2 regions of the Promicromonospora sp. NPDC060271 genome follow, and region 1 is predicted to be linked to the other one. Evidence: riboswitches for the same ligand, from Rfam matches in the RefSeq annotation. Region 1 holds a riboswitch; the other holds the start of a gene.
What was found. Region 1 has a riboswitch for thiamine pyrophosphate ahead of thiD (bifunctional hydroxymethylpyrimidine kinase/phosphomethylpyrimidine kinase). Riboswitches for the same ligand answer to the same signal wherever they lie in the genome.

Region 2: linked by a shared signal. The riboswitch ahead of thiC (phosphomethylpyrimidine synthase ThiC) and the one ahead of thiD (bifunctional hydroxymethylpyrimidine kinase/phosphomethylpyrimidine kinase) in region 1 are both predicted to bind thiamine pyrophosphate.

What each region holds. Positions count from the first base shown of each region.
Region 1 covers NZ_JBHXBG010000118.1:9,413-13,618, reverse strand. The annotation lists gene ACFWE2_RS17570 (RyR domain-containing protein) at 1-411, shown strand, start outside; gene dxr (1-deoxy-D-xylulose-5-phosphate reductoisomerase) at 425-1,591, shown strand; gene thiD (bifunctional hydroxymethylpyrimidine kinase/phosphomethylpyrimidine kinase) at 1,750-2,697, opposite strand; TPP riboswitch at 2,687-2,783, opposite strand; gene ACFWE2_RS17555 (TetR/AcrR family transcriptional regulator) at 2,818-3,405, opposite strand; gene ACFWE2_RS17550 (aldo/keto reductase) at 3,529-4,206, shown strand, end outside.
Region 2 covers NZ_JBHXBG010000069.1:21,162-25,367, forward strand. The annotation lists gene ACFWE2_RS12750 (C39 family peptidase) at 119-1,465, opposite strand; TPP riboswitch at 1,577-1,682, shown strand; gene thiC (phosphomethylpyrimidine synthase ThiC) at 1,677-3,470, shown strand; gene ACFWE2_RS12760 (LacI family DNA-binding transcriptional regulator) at 3,551-4,206, opposite strand, start outside.

The sequences.
Region 1 (4,206 bases):
ACCGTTGCGCCTGCCGGCGACGGCGAGCACGGCCGGATCCCCGAACCCGTCGTCGACGCGCGTGCCGTCGACGAGCACGAGCGCTGGATGGCCGAGAAGACCGCGGCGGGCTGGACCTACGGGCCGCAGCGGGACGACGTGCGGCGCCTGCACCCGGACCTGCGCCCCTGGGACGAGCTGTCGGAGGAGGACCGCGAGAAGGACCGCGCCGCCATCCGCGCCATCCCGGTGATCCTCGCGGACTTCGGCCTCCACGTCGTCCCGCTCGCCGACGACGCCGGCTGGGAGGCCGCCGGCGAGCCCGTCCCGGACCCCCGAGGCGTGGTCAAGGGCTGGCGGATGTTCGGCAGGGGCCGCGCGGAGCAGCCGCGGGCGGAGCAGCCGCGGGCGGAGCAGCCCGGCGAGGGCTGACAGGATGTGCACCATGCGAAGCGTCACCCTCCTCGGCTCCACCGGCTCCATCGGCACGCAGGCCATCGATGTCATCGGGCGCAATCCCGACCGGTTCCGCGTGGACGCGCTGTCCGCCGGCGGCTCCGACCTGCCGCTCCTGGCCCGCCAGGCCGCGTCGCTCGGCGTGCGTGCCGTCGCGGTGGCCCACGACGCCGCACGCCCCGCGCTGACGACCCTGCTGGGCGAGGCAGGCGCCGACGGCGTCGAGGTGCTCGCCGGCCCCGGCGCCGCGACCGAGCTGGCCGGCCGAGGGAGCGACGTCGTGCTCAACGGCATCACCGGCTCCGTCGGCCTGCGCCCCACCCTCGCCGCGCTCGCCGCCGGCTCGACGCTGGCCCTCGCGAACAAGGAGTCGCTCGTGGTGGGCGGCGCGCTGGTCAAGGCGGCGGTGCGGCGCGAGGGCCAGATCGTGCCGGTGGACTCGGAGCACTCCGCCATCGCGCAGTCGCTGCGCTCCGGCGCGTCGTCCGAGGTCCGCAAGCTCGTCGTCACCGCGAGCGGCGGGCCGTTCCGCGGCCGCACGCGCGCCGAGCTGCGGGACGTGACGCCCGCGCAGGCCCTGCGGCACCCCAACTTCTCGATGGGTCGCGTGGTCACCACCAACTCGGCGACCCTGGTGAACAAGGGCCTCGAGGTGATCGAGGCGCACCTGCTGTTCGACCTGCCGTTCAGCGCGATCGACGTCGTGGTGCACCCGCAGCAGATGATCCACTCGATGGTCGAGTTCGCCGACGGCTCCACCATCGCCCAGGCCGGTCCGCCGCGGATGCTCGTGCCGATCGCCCTTGGCCTGTCCTGGCCGGACCGCCTGCCCGACGTCGACGTGCCCATCGACTGGACCAGCGCGTCCACCTGGGAGTTCGCCCCCCTCGACGACGACGCCTTCCCCGCCGTCCGCCTCGCCCGGCAGGTCGGCGAGGCCGGCGGCACGCACCCCGCCGTCTACAACGCCGCGAACGAGGTGTGCGTCGACGCGTTCCACGACGGCGCCATCGGCTTCCTCGACATCGTCGACACGGTGGCCGCGGTCGTCGAGGCGCACGGGACGACGTCCGCGGGCGACGCCGGCTCGGTCGAGGGCGTCCTGGAGGCCGACGCCTGGGCCCGCGCCCGCGCGGCGGAGATCCTCAAGTCGTGACTGTGCGGACCCGTGCGATGCGCGACGTCTCGGCCGGGGTCTGGTGACCGGGTGCGGCGCGGCGACCGGGGCTGCCTCAGGAAACAGTAGGTCTGCGGAGTCGGTTGCTGTCGGTAGACAATGTCTACCGACAGCAACCGAGCTGGCTCGCGGTGTCTCTACCCGGAGACCGTCCACCCCGCTGCGGTAACGGCCGCCATCCGTGTGGCGAAGCCATGGTCGACCGGGCCGTGGCCGGTCCAGGGGCCCGGCGCGGTGCCCGTGCCGCCGATGACCAGGTCGTCCGCGGCGCGGAGCGCTCCCGTCAGGTACTCCTTCGCGGCGCGTACGGCAGGCTCCCAGCCGTCATGCGCCGGGCGCAGGACGGCGCACGCCGAGCTGAGGGTGCAGCCCGTGCCGTGCGTGTTCCGCGTGGGGATCCGCGGTGCGGTCAGGGCGACGACGCCGTCCGGGCTGCCGCCAGGCCCCAGGCCGGCCCCCGCGAGGTGGTCGACCGAGTCCGCCGAGTCCAGGTGCCCGCCCTTGACCAGGGCGAACCGCGCCCCGAGCCCCAGCAGCGCACGCGCCTGGTCGGCCGTCTCGCGATCGTCCCTCGCCTGTTCGACGCCGAGCAGCACCGCCGCCTCCGGCAGGTTCGGCGTGACCAGGTCGGCCAGCGGCAGCAGCTCGTCGCGCAGCACCGCCTCGGCGTCGGGCGCGAGCAGGCGGTGGCCCGACGTCGAGACCATCACCGGGTCGAGCACCACGTAGGGCGTGCGCCCGGCGGCCCGCAGGTGCCGCAGCGCCGCCGCGACGGCCCGGCCGACGGCGGCGTCCGTCGTCATGCCGATCTTCACGGCGTCCACCGCCACGTCGGCGAACAGGGTCTCGAGCTGCGCGGTCACCATGTCCGCGGGTACGGGCAGCACCCTCGTCACGCCGGTCGTCGACTGGGCGGTCAGCCCGGTGAGCACCGCGCAGCCGTAGCCGCCGAGCGCGGCGAAGGTCTTCAGGTCGGCCTGGATCCCCGCGCCGCCCGAGGGGTCCGAGCCGGCGATCGTCAGCGCGACGACCGGGTGCCCGGGTGGCCGGGTGCGCGCGGCGTCGTCGGGCAGCAGCAAGCCCATGAGGCGTCCCTTCGCTAGAACTACCTAGATCAGGTTCCACGGGTACGTCTCAGCCGGGCCGACGCCCGGCGCCCCGCGCCAATTCGGGCCCACCCTACCCGGCGGGTCTGTCCGGCAGATCTATCCGGCAGGCCGTCCAGCCCGGTACTGCAGCCCGTCCACGAGCAGGTCGATCATGCGGCGGCCGTGCTCGGGCTCCTCGTCGTGCATCGGCAGGCACAGCTTGGAGACGGCGTACAGGAGGTCCTTGGGGCTGGCGACCGCACGGACCTCGCCGGCCTCGACCGCTGCGTCGACGAGCGAGCCGACGGCCGGTCCCAGGCGTCCGATGAAGTAGCCGGGCAGGGCGTCGAACGCCGGGTCGCCCGAGTGCAGGGCCGAGGCGAGCCCGCGCTTGGTCTCGAGGAACTCGGTGTACCGGTGCAGCCACTTCTCGAGCGCCACGACCGGCTCGTGCTTCGCGGCCAGGGCCGGGGCCGCGTCGGCGCAGGCGTCGACCTCGTGCTGGAACACGGCCTTGACCAGGTCCGCGCGCTTGGGGAAGTGCCGGTACAGCGTGCCGACGCCGACGCCGGCGCGGTCCGCGATCTCCTTCGCGGGCGCGTCAACGCCCGACGTGCCGAACGTCGCCTTGGCGGCGTCGAGCAGTGCGTCGATGTTGCGCTGGGCGTCGGCGCGCAGCGGTCGCTGCGCTGTGTTCTGGGTCACTTCACTCCATCCCTTGCTATCCGGAACGCCTTTCCATATAGTTCCGGAAGGGCGTTCCGCTTAGTCTCCAGAGTACGGCATCACCGGGGCGCTCACCAGACCTGTCGACCCCAGGAGGGCCCCATGCAGTACCGCAACCTCGGCCGGACCGGTATCAAGGTCAGCCCCTATGCGCTCGGCGCGATGATGTTCGGCGCGGTCGGCAACCCGGACCACGACGAGTCGATCAAGATCATCCACAAGGCCCTCGACGCCGGCATCAACCTCATCGACACGGCCGACTTCTACTCGCACGGGGAGTCCGAGGAGATCGTCGGCAAGGCGCTCAAGGGGCGGCGCGACGACGTCGTGCTCGCCACGAAGGTGCACCTGCCCATGAGCGACGACCCCAACCACCGCGGCAACTCCCGCCGCTGGATCATCGCCGAGGTCGAGAACTCGCTGCGCCGCCTGGGCACCGACCACATCGACCTCTACCAGATCCACCGTCCCGACCCCGAGACGGACGTCGAGGACACGCTGGCGGCGCTGACGTACCTGATCAACTCCGGCAAGGTGCGGGCCATCGGCTCGTCCACGATGCCGGCCGCCGAGATCGTCCAGGCCCAGTGGGTCGCCGAACGGCGCGGCCTGGAACGCTTCAGGGCCGAGCAGCCGCCGTACTCCATCCTGAACCGGGGGATCGAGCGGGACGTCCTGCCGGTCGCCCAGCAGTACGGCATGGGCACGCTGGTCTGGAGCCCGCTCGCCGGAGGCCTGCTCACCGGCCGCTACCGCAAGGGGCAGGAGAACGACACCCAC
Region 2 (4,206 bases), on a different contig from region 1:
CGCACGCGGGGTGCGTTGCGCTCGGTAGACCTTGTCTACTCTGCGCAACGCACCCCGCGCGTACTGTCCTTCCCTGTCGCGACCGGCACCTGTCGCAGCCGGCGCGATCGATGACCGGCTACCAGTTCGGCGTGACGCCCGGCATGTTGGCCGGCAGCTTCACGTTCTTCGGGTGGTAGACGTACGTGACGCCGTCGGTCGACGTCTGCCACACGCGCTCGAAGTTCTCCCGCGTGTAGACGACCCGCACCTCGTCGTTGCTCGCCTTGTTCGGGTCGTTGATGATCGGGTCACCGTCCGCCGTGAACCCGACCAGCACGACGAGGTGCCCCGGGGTGCTGTAGCCGGCCTCGGGCATCTCCGCCTCGTCGAAGTTGATCGAGAAGGTGAGCGGGATACCCGCCTCGATGAACTTCTCGGCCTCCGCGAGGGAGCGCAGCCGGGTCACGAACGACTTCAGCCCGAACGTGCTGGCGTAGGCGGCGTTGAACGGCCAGTTGCCCGCACCCTCGTACGCGTAGTCCCAGGTGTTGATCGCGGCGTAGGCGACCTGCGGGTCACCGTTCGGCGCCACGATGTCCGCCAGCTCCTCGGCCGGCACCTCGCGTCCGTAGGAGTAGATCACCATCGTGGACGACGTCGGCGAGCACCACACCTGGCCGCCGCCCCCGAACTCGGGGTATTCGCCTTGGTGGATGAGCTGGCTGTACTGCGGCACGTCGAGCGACACCTCGCGCCCGAGCGTGAAGTCGCTGGTGCCCGTGTAGTGCTCGTCGGGCAGGTTCTCGCTGGTCATGGTGCTCACCGACGCCAGGCGCGGCGAGGTCCGGGCGCCCTCGGGCCGGTACAGCCGGACCCGGGTCTGGAACGCGTCCGGCTCGAAGCCCGCCCGTGCGACGAACGTGTCGGTGAACAGGGCCGCGTCGGTGTCGCCCTGGCCGTTCAAGGACGTGCGGTGGATGTCCCCGACGCTCCCGTCGGCGGGCGTGAACTCGTCGCCCGACGCCCAGCGGCCCATCACGAACCACTTGGTCCAGGTCCCGTCGGCCTTGCGGCCGCGGAACTCCGTCTCGACCCAGGTGCCCGCGGGCGTGTCCGTGTTCCAGGAGGGGACGGCCTGCTTGATCGGGTACCCGACCTCGACGACGGGCGACGTCCACGTGCCGGTCTCGTACGTGACGGGTGTGCCGTCGCCGAACGGGTCCGTGTAGTCGACGAGGTCGCCACCGCGGGGCAGGAAGAGCCCGCCGCGGACGTCGAACCGGAGCCCGTCACGTTCGCCCGTGAGCAGCTCCCGGCGCCCGTCCCAGGAGGTCAGGGTGATCTGGTTGTCCGACGCCGCAGGGCTCACCGCCGGCGCTCCCGTCGCCGACACCGCACCTGCCACGATCCCTGCCTGGACCACGAGCGCCCCCGTGGCCGCCAACGCGAACGCCCTCGTTCGCAGGTTGTTCCGTACCGGCATTCCAGCCTCCCTGTCCCGGGCTCCCTGCTGGGGTGAGCGAGCCGTCCGGCCTTGCTTATCACGGTCGTCGGCGGGGCAGAAGGAAAGTGCCGGACAGTGCTAACCTCGGCGGCGATCCCACGGGTGCCTCACGCAGGGGCTGAGATCGGGCTGTACGGCCCGGGACCGTTGAACCTGTCCGGTTAACACCGGCGTAGGAAGCAGGAGTCTCATGATGGAGAAGTCCCAGTCCCGCACGCTCGCGTACCAGTACGAGCGCGACAACGAGCACGACGGCGGGTACAGCACACCGCAGGACGAAGGTCTCCGGGTGCCGGTCACGGAGATCACGCTGGCGCCGTCGCCCGACGGCACCCCCAACGAGCCGGTCCGGGTCTACCGCACGCAGGGCCCAGGCTCCGACCCGGTCCGCGGCCTCGCGCCGGCCCGCGAACCCTGGGTCGTGGCGCGCGGGGACACCGAGGAGTACGACGGCCGCGATCGGGCACTGGCCGACGACGGGCGCGGCGCGCTGCGCCGCGGCGCCGCCAGCCAGGAATGGCAGGGTGAACGACGCCGGCCGCGCCGGGCGCTCCCCGGCCGGACCGTCACCCAGATGCACTACGCACGCCAGGGCGTGATCACGCCCGAGATGCGGTTCGTCGCGGTGCGCGAGGGCTGCGACGTCGAGCTGGTGCGCAGCGAGGTAGCCGCCGGCCGGGCGATCATCCCGAACAACGTGAACCACCCGGAGTCGGAGCCGATGATCATCGGCAGGGCGTTCCTGGTGAAGGTCAACGCGAACATCGGCAACTCCGCCGTCCACAGCTCCATCGCGGAGGAGGTGGAGAAGCTTGAGTGGGCCACCAAGTGGGGTGCCGACACCGTCATGGACCTGTCAACGGGCGACGACATCCACACCACGCGCGAATGGCTCATGCGGAACTCGCCGGTGCCCATCGGCACCGTGCCGATCTACCAGGCCCTGGAGAAGGTCAACGGCGACGCCGGCGCGCTGACCTGGGAGATCTACCGCGACACGGTGATCGAGCAGTGCGAGCAGGGTGTCGACTACATGACCGTGCACGCCGGCGTGCTGCTGCGGTACGTGCCGCTCACCGCCGACCGGGTCACGGGCATCGTCTCGCGCGGCGGGTCGATCATGGCCGGCTGGTGCCTGGCGCACCACCAGGAGAACTTCCTCTACACGCACTTCGACGAGCTCTGCGAGATCTTCGCCCGGTACGACGTCGCCTTCTCCCTCGGCGACGGCCTGCGGCCGGGCTCGCTCGCCGACGCGAACGACGCCGCGCAGTTCGCCGAGCTCGACACCCTCGCCGAGCTGACGAAGCGGGCCTGGGCCCACGACGTCCAGGTGATGGTCGAGGGGCCCGGACACGTGCCGTTCCACCTGGTGCGCGAGAACGTGGAGCGGCAGCAGGAGCTCTGCGACGGCGCCCCGTTCTACACGCTCGGCCCGCTCGTGACCGACATCGCACCGGGGTACGACCACATCACCTCGGCGATCGGCGCCACCGAGATCGCCCGGTACGGCACCGCGATGCTCTGCTACGTCACGCCCAAGGAGCACCTCGGCCTGCCCAACCGCGACGACGTGCGCACCGGCGTGGTGACCTACAAGATCGCCGCGCACGCCGCCGACGTCGCCAAGGGCCACCCCGGCGCCCGCGACCGCGACGACGCCCTGTCCAAGGCCCGCTTCGAGTTCCGCTGGCGGGACCAGTTCAACCTGTCGCTCGACCCGGAGCTCGCGGAGTCGTACCACGACGAGACCCTGCCGGCCGAGGCCGCCAAGACCGCGCACTTCTGCTCGATGTGCGGGCCCAAGTTCTGCTCGATGCGGATCTCGCAGGACATCCGCGACGAGTTCGGCGGGGCACGGGACCAGGCGGCGCTCGCGGACGCGGCGTCGGCCGCCGCCGCGGACGGCATGGCCCAGAAGTCCGCGGAGTTCCGCGAGCGGGGCGGCGAGGTCTACCTCCCGGCCCCAACCCTCCGCCCCTGACCCACCGTTGAGTGCTGGATATTTGTGGGCCGGCGCCTGCTGAAGCCGCAAATATCCAGCACTCAACGCGGAGGGTCAGGTCAGGTCAGGTCGGGGACCGGGCCCGTCGTGGTGCCCTCGACCAGATTCACGGGCAGCACCACCGACTCCGGCTCCTCGCCGGCCAGCAGCGCGATGACGGCCAGACCGAGCGCCCGGCCCTTCTCGACGAGCGGCTGATGCACGCTGGTCAGCACGTCGGGGGAGAGCCACGGCAGGTCGAGACCGTCGAACCCGGCCACCGAGACGTCCTCGGGCACCCGCAGCCCGAGCTCGCGGGCGGCGATCACGGCGCCGGCGGCGAGCAGGTCGGAATGGGCGACGATCGCCGTCGGACGGTCCCGTGCGGGTGCCCACTCGGACAGGATCTCGGTGGCGGCGTCGCGCCCGTGCTCCACGAGCGAGGCGGGCGTCTCCCACGACATGACGGGTTCGATGACGTCCCGCACGCCGGCCAGCCGGTTGCGGGTCGGCGTGCGCTCGGCCGCGGCGAGCCGGTCGGCGTCGACCAGCCCGGACCGTTCGTCCCGCCCGAACGGCAGCGTGATCTCCGCGATCCGCGTGTGCCCGAGCTCGACGAGGTGTCGCACCGCGTCGGCGGCCCCGCGCCGGTCCTCGACGCCCACCACCGGCACGCCGGACACCTCCTGCCCCTCGCCGACCACGACGGGCACGCCCCGCCGCTGCAGCGCGGCGA